DNA from 3 places in the Enterobacter sp. SA187 genome. Region 3 is predicted to be linked to each of the others. Evidence: predicted binding sites of a transcription regulator. Region 3 holds the regulator's gene; each other region holds the start of a gene.
The links. The regulator LexA, encoded in region 3, represses DNA repair genes until DNA is damaged. The targets are predictions, from matches to a motif close to TNCTGTATGTACATACAGNA.

Region 1 (5,963 bases), 1.3 Mb from region 3:
TCGATCTCAACGCGACGATCCGGAGCCAGGCAATCGATCAGCGCAGGGCGCGCTTTCACGTTGTCACAGGTGCTGCCGGTAACCGGGTTGGATTCGCCCATACCACGAGCAGAGATCTTGTTGGACGGGATACCTTTAGAGATCAGGTAGTCAACAACAGACTGAGCACGTTTCTCGGACAGACCCTGGTTGTAAGCGTCAGAACCGATGCGGTCGGTGAAGCCCAGAACAACTACGGAACCGTCTTTCGGATCCAGGTTGCTCAGCTGGGAGTACATCTGATCCAGAGCCTGCTGGCCTTCTGGTTTCAGAGTCGCTTTGTTGAAGTTGAACAGTACGTCAGACTTCAGGGTGAAGTGCTTGGTGGATACCTGCGGAGCCGGAGCCGGTGCCGGAGCAACTACCGGAGCAACGTCTTCCTGCTGACCGAAGCGGTAAGAAACACCTAAGCTCAGCAGACCGTTGTCCTGACGGGTACCAACAGTTTGCGCGTCGCCGATGTTGTTAACCCACTGGTATTCCAGACGGGTAGCGATGTCACGGGTAACTGCCCACTCAACACCACCAGCGAATACCGGGGAAACACCGGTGTCGTGGTCTTTAGCGTGGAAATCAGCGCCAGGAACGTTGGCTTTAGCGTCTGCACGCCAAACCATACCACCCAGACGGGTGTAAACGTCCAGATCGTCAGCAACCGGGTAGCTCAGTTTGGTAGTCAGCTGAACGCCTTGAGCTTTGAACGCACCGTTTACGGTGTCGCCTTTATAGGCTTCGCGGCCCAGCCAGTCGTAACCCAGTTCAAAACCAACGTACGGGTTAACCTGATAGCCACCGAACGCACCAGCACCCAGCTGGTCATTACGGGTCGGGCCGTCATTAGGAATGAAACCAGTATCGTGGAATTGGGACCAGCCCAGTTTACCACCGGCATACCAGGTATTATCTTTCGGAGCGGCCTGCGCTACAGTAGCGAAGCCAGCCAGTGCCACTGCAATCGCGATAGCTGTCTTTTTCATTTTTTGCGCCTCGTTATCATCCAAAATTCGCCATGAATTTCTCGCCAGAGAAAACACGGTTTAAATCCTTCACCGGGGGTATTGCTCTAAGTATCTCTACCGATATCTTCGGTTTATGCCGAGCACCCCTGGCGATGTAAAGTCTACAACGTAGTTGGAAACTTACAAGTGTGAAGTCCGTCAGGCATATGAAAAAAAAAGCTTTCTGCGTGCATTATTTAACATTTATGACGAGAATATAATCAATGCAAAACAGCGCAAACCGCACCAGACAGGCATTGCAGCACGATTTCGCTTAAGAACCGGTCAGCCCAGGAATTCACAAAAAAAATCCCAGGAATTATCTTAAACTGGCTTAATGATACAAATTTGAGTGAATTTTTAGCCCGGAAAGCTGTCTTGTGGCGTGAGGATCCCTCCGCACGGGACGCATAATAAAGCCCATCGCATTACCTTCTTCAGCCGCCTGAACCAGACGCTGATGTTCATCATCCGTCAGTTCTTCTGTATGCCAGCCGATAACAACACTGTAATTGCCGGTGCGTAACGCTCTGATCATGGATTCCAGGGTATCATCCGGGGAAAGCTGGCTGATCTGCATCAGTTTGGTCAACGGCAGCCCTGCCGCCTGAACCCACTGACGGCTTAATTTTTGCTGCGGGGTTAACCATAGCTGCCAGCGCGACTGCTGACCGAGCTGTTGCAGAAGGGGCAGTAACAGCAACTGCGTCATGCCGGGCTGGTCTTCACGATAAACCACTTCGCTGATAAGGCCAGTCGAGTCGCCAGCCGGTTTTGCCTGTGTGCGGTTGCCCGTCATAGCGTTAAGTGTTGATGCACGATTAGCGTAGCCTGAAGTGTACATAATCAATCCAGCCCTGATAGTTACTGTATGGATGTACAGTAACTCCTGGACGTACAAAGATCAACCTCAATTTCTGAAAGCACCTCGCAAATTTGCGGGATAACTGATGTCCGTTAAAAAATCATCTTGCCCGCCGCGGACAACTTCCCTATGTTCCTCATTAACGGATCCGTTACTACCAGAAGATGCCTTTATGCCATGATTTTAAAGGAATAATCATGAAAGATATGTCTTATCAACGGATCCATGAATCACGTGAATACCTCTCAGAGTTGGGTACTATTCGCCATCGAACGCTGTTCGGCGGTTACAGTCTTTCCGTTGATGATACGGTGTTCGCCATGGTGGCAAAGGGGGATCTTTACCTTCGCGCCTGTGAGCAAAGTGCTGAATACCGTGCGCAACATCCGGCTCCGTTACTGACGATGATGAAAAGGGGCAGGCCAGTAGTACTGAACTATTACCGCGTTGATGACAGCTTGTGGCAGGACAGGGATACGCTGATGAAGCTTTCCACCTGGTCGCTTGCCGCCGCGTGGAAAGAAAAGATGCAGCGCCTCTGCAAGCCCCGGCTTAAAGATCTACCGAACCTGAATTTTCAGCTGGAGATGCTGCTGTGGGAAGCGGGCGTGACGGATGTCCTCACGCTGAAAAAACTGGGCGCTAAAGCGTGCTGGGTCAGGCTACGCACGCTTAATACACATCTGGGCGTTAACGTATTGCTGGCGCTGGAGGGAGCCATCGAAGGGATGCATCAGGCCGCGCTCCCGGCGCAGCAGCGCCAGGCATTGACGACATGGTTTACAGAGTTTGAGGCGGAGCATCGGAAACATCAGCGGACAACCTGACGCTGCAATCGGCTGATTTCAGGAAGCAGCGCTACCACCAGGCCGATCTGCTGTAAAACCAGTGGTTCTTTACTGTCCGGACGGGAATCCACCTGCGTAATGCGATCGGCCAGCTGTGCCAGCGTTTTCTGGACTCGTTCTTCATCAGCGGGGGCGTGGTGTAACGCGTCGTCAACGTAGCACACCGCGTCGTCCAGCAGAGTGAGGATCTCAGCAGAAGTCAGTTTTTCCCGGTGCGCGCCCAGCGCGGAAATGTAGCTGGTAAAAGTGTGGTTGAGGCACAACAGACGGAATGCGGCATCGCGCAGTTCCGTTGACGCGCCTGGCTCTGTTGACATATTGGATACCACCGACGCCAGTTCGGCATCGCGGTTATGGGCATCGCGCCTTGCAATACGGTACGCCATGCGGTTATCACGTCCCTGGTGATACTGCTCAAGGATAGCGTCAAGGTAGCGGCAGTTCGCATCAATGGCCCGTTCCAGCACGCGTGGAAGATTACGAAAACGCCAGTCCGGCCAGATAAAGCTCACCGCAGCCCAGGCAATCGCACAGCCGATAAGGGTGTCAATAATACGCGGAATGGCAACTTCAAAGCCTTCCCCAAGCAGGTTAAAGCACAGCAGTACCAGCAGGGTAATAAACATGGTGGCATGGGCGTACTGCACATTGCGGAAGGCGAAGAACAGCACGCCGGTAATGACGATCAAAATCAGTTGCCCTTCAATGGACGGCACAAAATAGAGCACCGGCAGGCCAATCGCCACGCCCACCAGCGTGCCGATAATACGCAGCGCCAGACGGTGCCGGGTGGCGTTGTAGTTGGGCTGGCAGACAAAGAGGCTGGTCAGCAGGATCCAGTAACCGTGTTCCAGGCCGGTAAACTGTATAAAAGCGTAACCGACACACAACACCACAGACATGCGTATGGCGTGGCGAAAAAGTGCTGATTCCGGCGACAGATTGCGGCTGAGGCGGGCGCGAATGTCGCTCATGCCGTTAAGACCCTCATCCGCCAGCATGTTATCGGTGTCGTTGCGCGGCAGGGTCTGCGCCTGCTCAGATTCGATCGTCGCCAGCTGTGCGTCAATCGCGCGAAGGTTTTGCAGCAGAAAGCCCAGCGCTTTCATCTGTTCGTCAGACGTGCCGTCGCCGCGGGCACGCTCCAGCGCGGCATCAAGATGGGTAAAAGCGCGCTCGAAGCGGCCATCATGCTGATAGGGCTCGCGTAATAAAATGCAGCGTGATAAATGCGCGCAGGCCTGCGACTGCATGGAGAGCAGGCGCTGAAAGCGGAACATCACGTCGCTGTAGCGAAACTGTTCCCGCAGCGTCTGATACTGGATATGAGACGAACTGGCGCGCTCGTGAATATCCTGCGCGACAAAATAGTAGTGCAGGGTTCGCCGGGTGCCGCGTTGCCCACGATCCCCGCGCAGACGCGTTAATAATGAACTTTTCGTCTGGTTCAGCGTGGAAACCAGCTGGCCGTTCGCCAGCGCCAGGTCATACAGCGGCGCCTGGCTTTCATCTTCGATATCGGGATCGAACAGGCGGGATTTCAGCTCCAGAAAATGCGCCAGCTGTTCATAGCAACGCGCAAGGTTGTCCTGTAGCGGGCGGATCGGGAAGACCAGATGACCAATCAGCGTCAACAGGTTAAACCAGACAGCCCCCGCCAGCAGCAGAAGGGGTTGCTGATACCATTGCTCGTAAAGCGAGATGCCGAGCATGGTGTAAATGGCGATCAGCAGACCGCCAAAGGCAATAGTCGCGTAGCGCTGCCCAAGCCCGCCCAGCAGAATAAATCCGCTGGTGGAAATGATCAGCCCCAGCGCAAACAGCCACGGCCACGGGAACAGCAGTTCTACCGAGGCGGAGGCGATAAAAAAGGAGATCAACGTGATCAGCAGATTACGTAAACGGCCGGCGAGGCGGTCATCCAGATCGGCCAGCGCCGCCGCCACGACGCCAAGCGTCAGCGGGATGGTCAGCTTTACATCACCCATCCACCACGGCAGGGCGGTAGTGCCGCACAGCGCGATGAAAATTCTGGCGTTATAAAGCCAGGTACTGTTCCATGTATAGCGGCGAAGCAGGGGGCTGAGCATCGTGGTTCAGATCCTTAATTATTGAAAGCGGCGACGGGCATTAGCTTCACGTGCCGCTCGCGCCGTTTCCACCGACACCACGCGGCGTCCGACCGGCCACAGGGCAATGCCGGCGATCTTGAAATTCGCAATGCCTACCGGAATACCAATAATCGTCAGACATTGTGCAATACCTGACACAATGTGCATCAGGCAGAGCCACCAGCCGAACAGCACGAACCACAAAATGTTCAGCAGCGTACCGCCGGTGTTCAGGATGACGCTGGACTCTCCCGGCGACAGTTCATCCACATGTACCGCCTCATTTCCGTAAGGCAGCAGGGAAAGCTTAGTAATTTCCCAGCAGGAGCGCGTCAGCGGCAGCGTAATAATAAGCACAATACTGACCAGCGTTGCCAGCAGCCAGGCGAGAGTGGTGAAAAAACCACCCAGCACAAAATTTAAAATATTCAGTACAGTACGCATAAATCCTCAGGGAAAAGCCGTTAACGAAAAGACCCATCAATAGTAACGATTTTTTGGGCTGGAGCACACATTCTCTGGCGGTTACACTGGCGCATCACGACATGAGTTGAGAACGGCACGTCATGGAACTGAAAGCAACTTCTTTAGGAAAACGGCTGGCGCAGCACCCCTATGACCGGGTGGCGATTTTACACGCTGGTGTCAAAGTGTCTGGCGATCGCCACGAATATCTCATTCCATTCAATCAGTTACTCAGCATCGAATGCAAGCGCGGCCTCGTGTGGGGCGAGCTGGAGTTTGTCCTGGTGGACAGTAAAGTCGTGCGTCTGCACGGAACGGAATGGGCGCAAACCCAGCTGTTCTGGCAACATCTGCATAGCCGCTGGGAGCAGTGGAGCAAAGAGATGAGCGAGGTGGCGGCGGGCGTATTGCAGGCGCAGCTGGAGGCGATTAACGGCCATGTTGACCAGGGCAAATGGTTAACCCGTCAGCAGACCGAAGGATTACAGCAGCAGATCCGTGGCGCGTTTGACGCGCTGCCGCTGCCTGTCGCCAGGCTGGCGTCTTTTGACAATTGCCGTGAGCTGTGGCGTCAGTGCCAGGCGTGGCTGGCGGATGTGGAAGGCCGCCGGGCGCAGCATAACCAGGCGTGGACCGA
Region 2 (5,963 bases), 1.1 Mb from region 3:
GCAATAAACAAACCGCGCTATACCATAGCGGCATAGCGCGGCCGGGATCAGGACGCCGCGATAAACAATTCCCGCAGCTGGTGCAGCTGGTCGCGCACGGCAGCGGCTTCTTCGAACTCCAGATTTTGCGCGTGCTGCATCATCTGCGCTTCCAGTTCGTGGATCTTCTGCTGCATCGCTTTTGGCGTCAGCAGGCGTTCCAGGCTCTCTTCCACCACCGGCGAGCGGGACTTACCGCGGCCTTTCGCTTTGGTTTTCGCGATGTTCTCGCCCAGCGCCAGAATATCCACCACTTTCTTGTTCAGACCCTGCGGCGTAATGCCGTGCTCGACGTTGTACTGGTGCTGTTTCTCGCGACGACGTTCGGTTTCGCTGATGGCTTTCGCCATCGACGCGGTGATGCGATCGCCGTAGAGAATGGCTTTACCGTTAACGTTACGCGCCGCGCGACCGATGGTCTGGATCAGCGAGCGTTCAGAACGCAGGAAGCCTTCTTTGTCGGCATCGAGGATCGCCACCAGCGACACCTCCGGCATATCCAGCCCCTCACGCAAGAGGTTAATGCCCACCAGCACGTCAAATTCGCCAAGACGCAGGTCGCGGATGATCTCCATACGCTCCACGGTATCGATATCTGAGTGCAGATAGCGCACCTTTTCGCCATGCTCTTCGAGGTACTCGGTCAAATCCTCGGCCATACGTTTGGTGAGCGTGGTGACCAGCACACGCTCGTTGATGGCGACGCGCTTGCGGATCTCGGAAAGCAGATCGTCCACCTGGGTCGCCACCGGGCGCACTTCGATAATCGGATCCAGCAGGCCGGTCGGACGCACCACCTGGTCGACAATATCTTCCCCTGATTTTTCCAGCTCGTAAGGACCCGGCGTCGCCGACACGTAGATGGTCTGCGGCGCCAGGGCTTCGAACTCTTCAAATTTCATCGGACGGTTATCCAGCGCCGACGGCAGACGGAAGCCATATTCCACCAGCGTCTCTTTTCGCGCGCGGTCGCCACGGTACATGCCGCCGATCTGCGGGATGGTGACGTGGGATTCGTCCACCACCAGCAGGCCATCCGCAGGCAGATAGTCAAACAGCGTTGGCGGCGCTTCCCCCGGCCCGCGACCGGAAAGGTAGCGGGAGTAGTTTTCCACCCCGGAGCAATAGCCCAGTTCGTTCATCATTTCGAGGTCAAACTGGGTGCGCTGCGTCAGGCGCTGCTCTTCCAGCAGTTTATTATTAGCAAGCAGGGTCTGACGGCGGTCGGCGAGATCGACTTTGATCTCTTCCATCGCCTGCACGATACGTTCGCGCGGCGTTACATAGTGCGTTTTCGGATACACGGTAAAGCGCTGGATAGACGATTCCACATGCCCGGTAAGCGGATCAAACAGCGACAGGCGCTCCACCTCTTCGTCGAACAGTTCGACGCGCAGCGCCATATCGTCGGATTCCGCCGGGAAAATATCGATCACTTCGCCGCGCACGCGGAATGTGCCGCGCTGGAACGCCTGATCGTTACGGGTGTATTGCAACTCCGCCAGGCGGCGCACGATGGCGCGCTGATCGATGATCATACCGGTGGTCAGGTGCAGCATCATTTTCAGGTACAGATCAGGATCGCCCAGACCGTAAATGGCCGATACGGAAGCCACCACCACCACGTCACGACGCTCCAGCAGGGCTTTGGTCGCCGACAGACGCATCTGTTCGATATGCTCGTTCACCGACGAATCTTTTTCGATAAAGGTGTCAGAGCTCGGCACATAGGCTTCCGGCTGGTAGTAATCGTAGTAGGAGACGAAATATTCCACGGCGTTATCCGGGAAGAACTCTTTCATCTCGCCATAGAGCTGCGCGGCCAGGGTTTTGTTAGGCGCCAGCACCATGGTCGGACGCTGAAGGTCGGCGATCACATTAGCGATGGTGAACGTTTTCCCTGAACCGGTTACCCCCAGCAAGGTTTGGTGCGCCAGTCCGTCTTCCAGCCCTTCTTTCAGGCGACGGATGGCCTCTGGCTGATCGCCAGAAGGTTTAAACGCAGAATTCAGTTTGAACGGTTTACTCATGAACGGCTACCTGGTGGAGGAATGAGCGGGCAGGTGATTAATTTTACTCGCGACGGCGATTTTTGCCAATAAAAAATACTGGATGAAAAACCAGTATCAGGCTAGTTTATGAAAGTGGAGGCGTAAACCTGCGCGCGCAACGGGCGGGACTTTATCCTGCCTGCGGCATAAAACGCTGCGCTAAAAAGGTTATCCCCAAAAAGTTTTCCTATTTAACATTTGTCAAGTGATGTCATGAAAGTTTTGTGGCAGTCAGTGACACTTTTTTTACAGGCATTGCTTTTATACAAGTTATTGATATTAAATAAATATACTGAAAAGCCGCGTTTCGCATCAATTCATGTCCAGGCCGCATGAACTCTCGCTTCTCACGTGTTTTCTAACTCTAATGCACATGGTTATCCACAGGAATAGTGGATAACTCCCGCCAGGCCATATCCCCTGCCGCTCAGCAAATTCCCGGTTTCAGGCGAGACGGCAATAACAAAAAATTTTTATCACTAAATTTTGCGTGGAACAAAGTGTGCCGTCGGGTAAAAGCCTGGCGATTCGGTGACCAAACCGTTTCGCTGATGCACCCTTTTCGCCTGCCACGCACCCACAGCGTGCAGGATTTTCTGCGGTAATCTCAGCGTGCGGTAAATTCCCGTCTTTTTGGTCATCCTGCTCCGAAAAATACGACTTTTGTCGGAGGTGGCAAGTCTTTTGCAACATCTCGTTTACAGAGTCAGCGCCAGTAGCCACCAGCAACAGGAGAAGCCCGATGTTACGTCTACGCGCAGTAAATCAGTATTACGGCGATCAGCATACGCTGTGGAACGTGGATTTAGATTTAGTGCCCGGCACCTGTACCACGGTGATGGGCTTACAGGGGATGGGGAAAACCACGCTGGTAAACTGTATCACCGGCAATCTGCCCATAGAGAGCGGCAGCATTATCTGGCAGGAAGCCAGCGCCCCGCCGCTGGATCTGTTACAGGTGACGGCGGCGCACCGCACGGCGATGGGGATTGGTTATGTGCCGCAGGATCGGCGGATCTTTTCCCAGCTGACGGTCGAGGAAAATCTGCATATTGCGATGCTGGCGGCAGGCGAGCCGGGCTGTGCGGTGACACCGGCGATCTACGATCTCTTTCCGGAACTGTACGCGCTGCGCCAGGTAAAGGGCGCGGGCTTGTCCGAAGACGACCAGTATCAGCTGGCGCTGGCCCGCGCACTGGTCACCCAACCGCGTTTGCTGATCCTTGATGAACCGACGCGGGGCGCGGGCCAGGCCTTTATCCATAAGCTCGGCAATTTACTGGTGCGGCTGAATCAGGATCTCGGCATGACCATCCTGCTGGCGGAGCAGCATTTGTCGTTTATCCGCCGCGTTGCCGACCGCTTCTGCCTGCTGCATCGCGGGCGCAACGTGGCGCAGGGGCATGTGCATCAGTTAGATGACCAGCTTATTTCCCACTGGATGACGCAGGATCAAGACCGCTGAGATCAAGATAATGACCGTTTTGCCGTTCCAGCGGCGCGTCTGCAAGCCAGGGGATCTCCCCCAGAAAAGGGGCGGGCAGCACGCGTCGCAGCGTTTCCAGATACTCCGCATGACGTTTGCCCGGCGGCTGCACGTCGTTGGCGATCCAGCCTGCCAGCCGTAACCCCGCCTGACGTACCGCCAGCGCGGTAAGCATCGCATGATTAATACAGCCGAGCTTCACGCCGACCACAAGTATTACCGGCAGCGCTTCCTGTCTCACCCAGTCCGCATAACTCTGGCGTTCTGTCAGCGGGGTGAACCAGCCGCCAGCGCCTTCCACCAGCACCCAGTCCGCCTGTGTTTCCAGCGCGCGTAAGCCTGCTGACATCACGCCAAAATCAATGGGGATCCCCTGATCGGCGCTGACGATATGCGGCGAGGTCGGCTCGGCAAAGATATAGGGATTTACCGCCTCATAGTCCAGCGTCAGGCTGGCGTGGCATTGCAGGGCCAGCGCGTCGCTGTTGCGCAGCCCGTCCAGGGTCATCTCGCTGCCGGAGGCCACAGGTTTATAACCCGCAGTGCGTTTTCCCCGCGCGGTTGCCGCCTGCAACAGCGCGCAGCTGGCGACGGTTTTCCCCACTTCGGTGTCCGTACCGGTGACAAAATAGCGTTCAGTCACGTTCAATTACTCCCCAGAATAGTGAATATGTCAGCGGATAGCGTCCCGCGCGTTGCGGCCACGCCAGCTGCAGGCGTTGCAGTTGTCCGCGGGTCAGCGCCTGGGCCTGACGCCCTTCATGCAGATGCGTGGCGCCGATGCCCTTCAGCGAACGCATGGCGCTGAGCGCATCGTCAAAATCCAGCGTGATATGCGCGAGCCCGCTGCGGCCGCGCCAGCCACTCACCGTGTCAGTCAGCTGCTGCGCCGGTAAAAAACGGTTGGCGTGCGGGTGATGATCCACCGCCTGCCAGGCCTGATTCAGCTCCGGCAGGGAGCCTGCCGCCAGCGTGGTAAAGGCCACCGCGCCACCGGGACGCACCACGCGGTTCAGCTCGCTTAACGCCTGATGCAGATCGTCACACCACTGCACCGCCAGATTGCTCCACGCCAGGTCAAACTGCGCGTGGTCAAAGGGCATCGCTTCAATATCTGCCAGCACATAGTGATGCGCGGCCTGCTGGCGGCGGGCTTCGTCGAGCATGGGCGCGGAGAGATCAAGCGCAGTCACCTGCGCGCCCTGCTCACGCCAGTAACGGCTGAGGGTTCCCGGACCGCAACCGGCGTCGAGCACCCGTTCAACGGATCGTTCACCGGTCATCGCCAGCAGCAGTTCGGCGCTTTGCGTCTGCAATTGCGCATGATGGGCATAGCCCTGCGCGGCGCGGCCAAAGGCGGCGGCGACCGCAGATTTATTCACCGGCGTCATGCAGCGCCTCCAGCAAACGATCAATGTCCTGCGGTTCATGATCTGCCGTCAGGGTCAGCCGCAGACGCGCGGTGCCCGGCGGCACGGTGGGCGGGCGGATCGCCGTCACCCAGCAGCCCGCCTGCCGCAGCCGCGCGGCCAGATCCAGCGCCCGTCCGTTATCGCCGACGATCAGCGGCTGAATGGCGCTCTGTGACGCGGTCATGCTGACATCCAGCGCCTGCGCGCCTGCGCGAAAACGGTCAATCAGCGCGCCGAGTTTTTCCCGCCGGGCAGCGCCGTCGGCCTGGCGGATCACCGCCAGCGAGGCGCTGATGGCCATCGCCTGGGCGGGCGGCATGGCGGTGCTGTAAATCAGATGGCGGGCAAACTGCACCAGGTAATCTGCCAGCGCCTCGCTGCACAATACGGCCGCGCCGCTGACGCCAAAACCTTTGCCGAAAGTGACGATCAGCAGTTCCGGGCGGATGCCTGCGGCGTGACAGCTGCCGCGTCCTTCCGGCCCGGTGACGCCGGTGCCGTGGGCATCATCCACCAGCAGCCAGGCGGACGCGCTTTGCGCGGCGGCGGCAATTTCCGCCAGCGGCGCGCTGTCGCCGTCCATGCTGAACACCCCTTCGGTGATCACCAGCTGTTGTCCGGCGCAGGGCTTATCCAGCAGCCCTGTCAGGCTTTGCACGTCATTGTGCGCATAGCGCCGTAGCTGCGCCGGGCTGAAGGCCGCTGCTTCCAGCAGCGAGGCGTGGCTGAGCTTGTCGGCGACAAGCCGGTCATCCTCACCCGCCAGCGCGGCGATCACCGCCTGGTTGGCGGCGAAACCGGAGATAAACAGCAGCGCGCGCGGGTAGCCCAGCCAGTCCGCCAGCTCCGCTTCCAGCGCCTGATGCGCCCCGGTGTAGCCGCTGACGTGCCCGGAGCCGCCGCTGCCTACGCCATAGCGTTCCGCGCCCTGCTGCCAGGCGCGGATCACCTGCGGATGCTGGCTGAGGCCCAGAT
Region 3 (5,963 bases):
GTCAATCTCATCCTGAAGATTGTCTTTGTCGGTGATTTGCGCGCCCACGGCTGGCAGGATCACAGTCACGCTGTCATCCGGCTTTGCTTTGGCCAGCAAGGCCGGGTTAATGAGTGCGCCGCTGCCATAGCTCGCGGAAGCAACACCCGTACCACCCATTGCGTCGCCACGCGCTTCTGCCCAGGTATTGGCCGCTGACGCCTGATTTGCCACAAAAAAGGAGACAGCGAGAGTAACCATTGAATATTTGAATGTTTTTTTCACAGTTTGCTCTTCTTTGAATAATTGAACATCTTACCCCGACAGTTATCGCCCGAACGGGGATGAACTATTGCTGTGAACAACGATGTTAAATACGGCTAATTCAATTTAAAGGATGTTTTAACGCTGATGGTCTTATTCACTGCTTTCCCGTTCCGGTGACGGGCCTATTAATTTATAGAAGACGAAATTAATTTCGTGAAGGTTTTCCATCATGGGGGCCGAAAAACTGCGGAGGATGGTCTATCCAGCGATCGTCCCGCGTGGCGGCATAGTCGGGATTGAGCGGGTAATAAATGCGGTTATTTCTTTTATTCGCCTCCCCCACGACCAACAGGCGTACTTCTTCCATGGTGTTATTGATAAAGGTATGGCAAACGCCGGTTCCGGCAGGAAATCCAACGCTGTCGCCCGGTTCCAGTTTCCATAAATAGCCGTTAATCCACGCCTCCGGATTCCCTTCCAGCACATAAATAAACTCCTCCTCATCGCTTTCCGCGTGCGGATACGATGTGCGTCGGCCCGGAGGTAGACGTTCGTGATGGATACCCAGCCGCGTAAGCCCGAGTTTTCGGGCAAGAGGCGCGCCAACAGAAAAACGTTCATCGCTGTCCGGGTAGCCTGATTCGTCGGGACCTTCGAGATCCCGCCAGTGCCGAATACAGTCGGGCTTTTTCATGTCCTTTCTCCTTCATAAATAATGCTTCAGATATAGCACACCTGCGTGCGGATCTCGGCGTTTAAGGCAGAACATGATAAAGTGGATGTTTTCGCACCCGGCCACCAGAGGATGCCCATGGATAAGACCACTTCGCAGGAGATGTTAGCGCAGGCTGAAAAGCTCTGCGTGCAACGCAATGTGCGCCTGACTCCACAGCGCCTGGAAGTATTACGGCTATTAAGCCTGCAGGAAGGGGCGATCAGCGCTTACGATCTGCTGGATTTATTACGGGTATCTGAGCCACAGGCGAAGCCGCCCACGGTGTATCGTGCGCTGGACTTCCTGCTGGAGCAGGGCTTTGTGCATAAAGTTGAGTCCACCAACAGCTATGTGCTGTGTCATCTTTTTGATAATCCGGCCCATACGTCGGCAATGTTTATCTGCGATCGTTGCGGAGCCGTCAAAGAAGAAGCGGCGGAAGGTGTGGAAGATATTATGCATGGTCTGGCCGCGCGAATGGGTTTTGCGCTACGCCATAATGTCATTGAAGCGCATGGTTTATGTGCGGCATGTTCAGAAGTGGAAGCCTGTCGTCATCAGGGTGCCTGTCAGCACGATCACAGCATTCAGGTGAAGAAAAAACCGCGTTAGAAATAAGGTGGGAATGTAGAGAGAGGTTGGTACATCCTTGTACCTTTCGGGCAGGGTAGCTGTAACGCTAATTGCCGCAGAAGTCCGTGATTACCAGCGGTAATCGTGACGGGTTTCCCAGTCACCAACTTCTTTCTCAGCCTGGTCTTTCTGGTAGCCGTAACGCTCCTGAATTTTACCAACCAGCTGGTCGCGTTTACCTTCGATGACAGTCATATCATCGTCGGTTAATTTACCCCACTGTTCTTTCGCTTTACCTTTGAACTGTTTCCAGTTACCGCCGACTTCGTCTTTATTCATAATGATATCCTCATCGTTCGGTTTGAATAAAAATATATTCAGTATCCATCAGTTCGTTCGATTTCTGCTGAACGTGATAATTATTGTAGTTAAGGAGATGTCGAAGCGGAGATTATTCGGAATATTTAACCATCAACGCAATAAAGCGCCAGTGAACTTATGAGAACCAGGTGCCGTGCTGCCAGTGCTGACGCCAGATCCACGCCAGCGTAATCCCACGCAGCGCCAGGAAGACGGTTAACGACAGCCATAAACCATGATTACCGAGCAGCGGTACGCTGAGCAGCGTCAGGGCAAAACCGGCGGCGGCGATGGCCATACTGTTACGCATTTCCGTCCCGCGGGTAGCACCGATAAACATGCCGTCGAGCAGATAACACCATACCCCCACGATCGGTAAAATCACCTGCCAGCCAAGGTAGTGCCCGGCAAGCCGTTGCAGATCCGGCAGGGAGGTCAGCAGCGAAATAATCTGCTCACCGGCCAGCGCGTACACCATCGCAAACGCCAGCGCCACTATCCCCGACTGCCGACAGGCCGCCTGCCAGACGCTGAGCAACTGGCTGCCATCGCGCGCGCCATAGGCCTGCCCGGAATGGGCCTCAACTGCATAGGCAAAACCATCCAGGGCGTAGGCGGTAAAAGTCAGCAGCGTCATCAGCACGGCGTTCACCGCCACGATGTCGCCACCCAGACGCGCGCCCATCACGGTAATGGAACCAAAGCACAGCTGAAGCAGCAGCGAGCGCAGCATGATGTCGCGGTTAAGCGCCAGCAGCCGCCTTATATTGCCGCGCCAGGCGGTCTTCAGCATCGCCAGGCTGATCCCCCGGCGACGCAACCCGCGTTGTACCATCAGCAGGCCGACCACAAAAGTGGCGTATTCCGCAATGACGGTGGCGAGCGCAGCGCCCTGCACGTTCATGTGCAGCCCCATCACCAGCCATAAATCGAGGGCAATATTCAGCACGTTGCCCACCACCAGCAGCACCACAGGCGCGCGGGCATACTGGATACCCAGCAGCCAGCCGAGCAGCACCAGGTTCGCCAGCGACGCCGGGGCGCTCAGCCAGCGGATCTCCAGAAAACGCCGCGCCTGCTCCAGCACCGCGTCGTTGCCGCCCACAATGTGCAGTGTGAGATTAATCAGCGGGGTCTGACAGAGGATGATGGCGAAACCGGCGATCAACGCCAGCAGCAGTGGTTGCACCAGCGCCCGCGCAAGGGCATGGGGATCTTTTGCGCCAAAGGCCTGGGCGGTAAAACCGGTGGTACTCATGCGCAGAAAAAGCAGCAGCATAAACAGGAAGCTGGTGGCCATGGCGCCAACCGCCACGCCGCCCAGATACACCGGGCTGTCGAGATGACCAATGACTGCGGTATCCACCAGCCCCAACAGCGGCACGGTGATATTGGAAAAAATCATCGGCAGCGCAAGACGCCACAACGCTTTGTCGGAAGTCGTCAGAAAGGCCACGTTGAATTACCAGAAGGGAAACGGACGCGCGGCGGCAATCATGATGTTGCCGCCGCGTGGAAAGAAGAGATTAAAGCCACTCACCGTTGCGGATCACGCCGACGGCCAGCCCTTCGATGGTGAAACTCTGCTCGCGCAGGTCAACCACGATAGGAGAAAACTCGCTGTTTTCCGGCAGCAGTTGCACGGTATTACCCTGACGCTTCAGGCGCTTAACGGTCACTTCATCGTCAATACGCGCGACCACGACCTGGCCGTTGCGGGCTTCCTGGGTTTTGTGCACCGCCAGCAGATCGCCGTCCATAATGCCGATATCTTTCATCGACATGCCGCTAACGCGCAGCAGGAAGTCTGCATTCGGTTTAAAGAGATTGGGATCGACCTGATAATGGCCTTCAATGTGCTGCTGCGCCAGCAGCGGTTCACCTGCCGCGACACGCCCGACCAGCGGCAGTCCGTCAACATCTTCAAGCAGTAAACGAATACCGCGGGACGCGCCGGAAACGATCTCCAGCACGCCTTTGCGCGCCAGCGCTTTCAGGTGTTCCTCAGCCGCGTTCGGGGAACGGAACCCCAAGCGCTGCGCGATCTCCGCACGCGTCGGCGGCATGCCTGTCTGGCTGATGTGATCCCGAATGAGATCAAACACCTCTTGCTGCCTGGCCGTTAAAGCTTTCATACCGCCCCCTGGTTGCATATACAGTTATGCTGTGAGTATATACAGGCAAAGTGAAATTTGGAATCGAATTTTGAGCAAAACAGCGGAGTTTGTCGATTTATGCGAGCATTATCGATAATGCGACCACAACAGCATGCCCCAGGTGGCGAGCGCCAGCAGGATGGACATCAGCACCGCCGCCGAGCCCATATCCTTTGCGCGCCCGGAAAGTTCATGAAAATCCGTGCCGATACGGTCCACCACCGCTTCAATCGCGCTGTTCAGAATTTCCACTATCATTACCAGCGCTACCGAGCCGATCAGCAGCACGCGCGTGATAGCGTCCACATCCAGCCAGCAGGCAATGGCAATCGCCAGGATCACCGCTACCGCTTCCTGACGAAACGCCGCTTCGTTGATCCAGGCGGCGCGAACGCCTTTCCAGGAGTACCCTGCTGCTTTTATGATGCGAGTAAACCCAGTGGTATTATTGGCCATCAAAAGAACCTTTTTATGTAATTAGCGTCAATGTCTATGCAAGCAGACCTTGGTACAACAGAATTTACGCGCGCTTTCTGATATTCTTGCGGCGCAACAGGATTATTAACCAGAGGCTTCACATCGTATATGTCCGGCTGGCCACGAATTTACTACAAATTACTTAATTTACCATTAGGCGCGTTGGTAAAAAGCAAGCCCATTCCGGCAGAACCTGCCCAGGAACTGGGACTTGATACCTCACGCCCTATTATGTACGTCTTACCGTACAACTCGAAGGCAGATTTACTGACCCTGCGCGCGCAGTGTCTGGCAAACGATCTGCCCGATCCGCTGGAGCCACTCGAAATCGACGGCACGCTGCTGCCGCGCTATATCTTTATTCACAGCGGACCCCGCGTGTTCACCTGGTACACGCCGAAGGAAGAGTCGATCAAGCTGTTCCATGATTACCTCGATCTGCACCGCAACCACCCCGATCTGGACGTGCAAATGGTGCCGGTGTCGGTGATGTTTGGCCGCTCGCCGGGTCGTGAGAAAGGCGAGGTCAACCCGCCGCTGCGTATGCTTAACGGCGTACAGAAATTCTTTGCTATCTCCTGGCTGGGACGCGACAGCTTTGTGCGCTTCTCGCCGCCGGTTTCGCTGCGCCGCATGGCCACCGAACATGGCACTGACAAAATTATCGCCCAGAAACTGGCGCGTGTCGCGCGGATGCATTTTGCCCGCCAGCGTCTGGCCGCGGTCGGCCCGCGCCTGCCTGCGCGTCAGGATCTGTTCAATAAATTGCTGGCCTCAAAAGCCATTGCCCGCGCGGTGGAAGACGAAGCGCGCAGCAAAAAGATCTCCCATGAAAAGGCACAGCAAAATGCCGTCGCCCTGATGGAAGAGATTGCGGCGAACTTCTCCTATGAAATGATCCGCGTCTCTGACCGCATTCTGAGCTTTACCTGGAACCGGCTGTATCAGGGGATCAACGTCCACAACGCCGAGCGCGTGCGTCAGTTGGCCCACGACGGTCACGAGATCGTCTATGTGCCCTGCCACCGCAGCCACATGGATTATCTGCTGCTCTCCTACGTGCTTTACCACCAGGGGCTGGTGCCGCCGCATATCGCCGCCGGTATTAACCTAAACTTCTGGCCCGCCGGGCCGATTTTCCGCCGCCTTGGCGCGTTCTTTATCCGTCGTACCTTTAAGGGCAACAAACTCTATTCGACGGTGTTCCGTGAGTATCTCGGCGAGCTGTTCAGCCGGGGTTATTCGGTGGAGTACTTTGTGGAAGGCGGTCGTTCCCGTACCGGGCGTCTGCTCGATCCGAAGACCGGCACCCTGTCGATGACCCTTCAGGCGATGTTACGCGGCGGCACCCGTCCTATTACGTTAGTGCCGATTTACATCGGCTACGAGCACGTGATGGAAGTGGGTACTTACGCCAAAGAGCTGCGCGGCGCGAC

Region 1: the regulator LexA is predicted to act here: its motif matches at 1,903-1,922, upstream of sulA (SOS-induced cell division inhibitor SulA).
Region 2: the regulator LexA is predicted to act here: its motif matches at 2,146-2,165, upstream of uvrB (excinuclease ABC subunit UvrB).

What each region holds. Positions count from the first base shown of each region.
Region 1 is NZ_CP019113.1:2,836,118-2,842,080, forward strand. Features, by position in the region: gene ompA (porin OmpA) at 1-1,016, opposite strand, end outside; gene sulA (SOS-induced cell division inhibitor SulA) at 1,372-1,881, opposite strand; gene BMF08_RS13480 (TfoX/Sxy family DNA transformation protein) at 2,100-2,729, shown strand; gene yccS (YccS family putative transporter) at 2,714-4,840, opposite strand; gene BMF08_RS13490 (YccF domain-containing protein) at 4,859-5,305, opposite strand; gene helD (DNA helicase IV) at 5,428-5,963, shown strand, end outside.
Region 2 is NZ_CP019113.1:2,599,614-2,605,576, reverse strand. Features, by position in the region: gene uvrB (excinuclease ABC subunit UvrB) at 48-2,069, opposite strand; gene BMF08_RS12455 (ABC transporter ATP-binding protein) at 2,833-3,555, shown strand; gene bioD (dethiobiotin synthase) at 3,518-4,219, opposite strand; gene bioC (malonyl-ACP O-methyltransferase BioC) at 4,212-4,967, opposite strand; gene bioF (8-amino-7-oxononanoate synthase) at 4,951-5,963, opposite strand, start outside.
Region 3 is NZ_CP019113.1:1,498,436-1,504,398, reverse strand. Features, by position in the region: gene BMF08_RS07230 (conjugal transfer protein TraF) at 1-240, opposite strand, end outside; gene BMF08_RS07225 (cupin domain-containing protein) at 452-940, opposite strand; gene zur (zinc uptake transcriptional repressor Zur) at 1,058-1,573, shown strand; gene BMF08_RS07215 (CsbD family protein) at 1,664-1,873, opposite strand; gene dinF (MATE family efflux transporter DinF) at 2,031-3,350, opposite strand; gene lexA (transcriptional repressor LexA) at 3,421-4,029, opposite strand; gene BMF08_RS07200 (diacylglycerol kinase) at 4,138-4,506, opposite strand; gene plsB (glycerol-3-phosphate 1-O-acyltransferase PlsB) at 4,636-5,963, shown strand, end outside.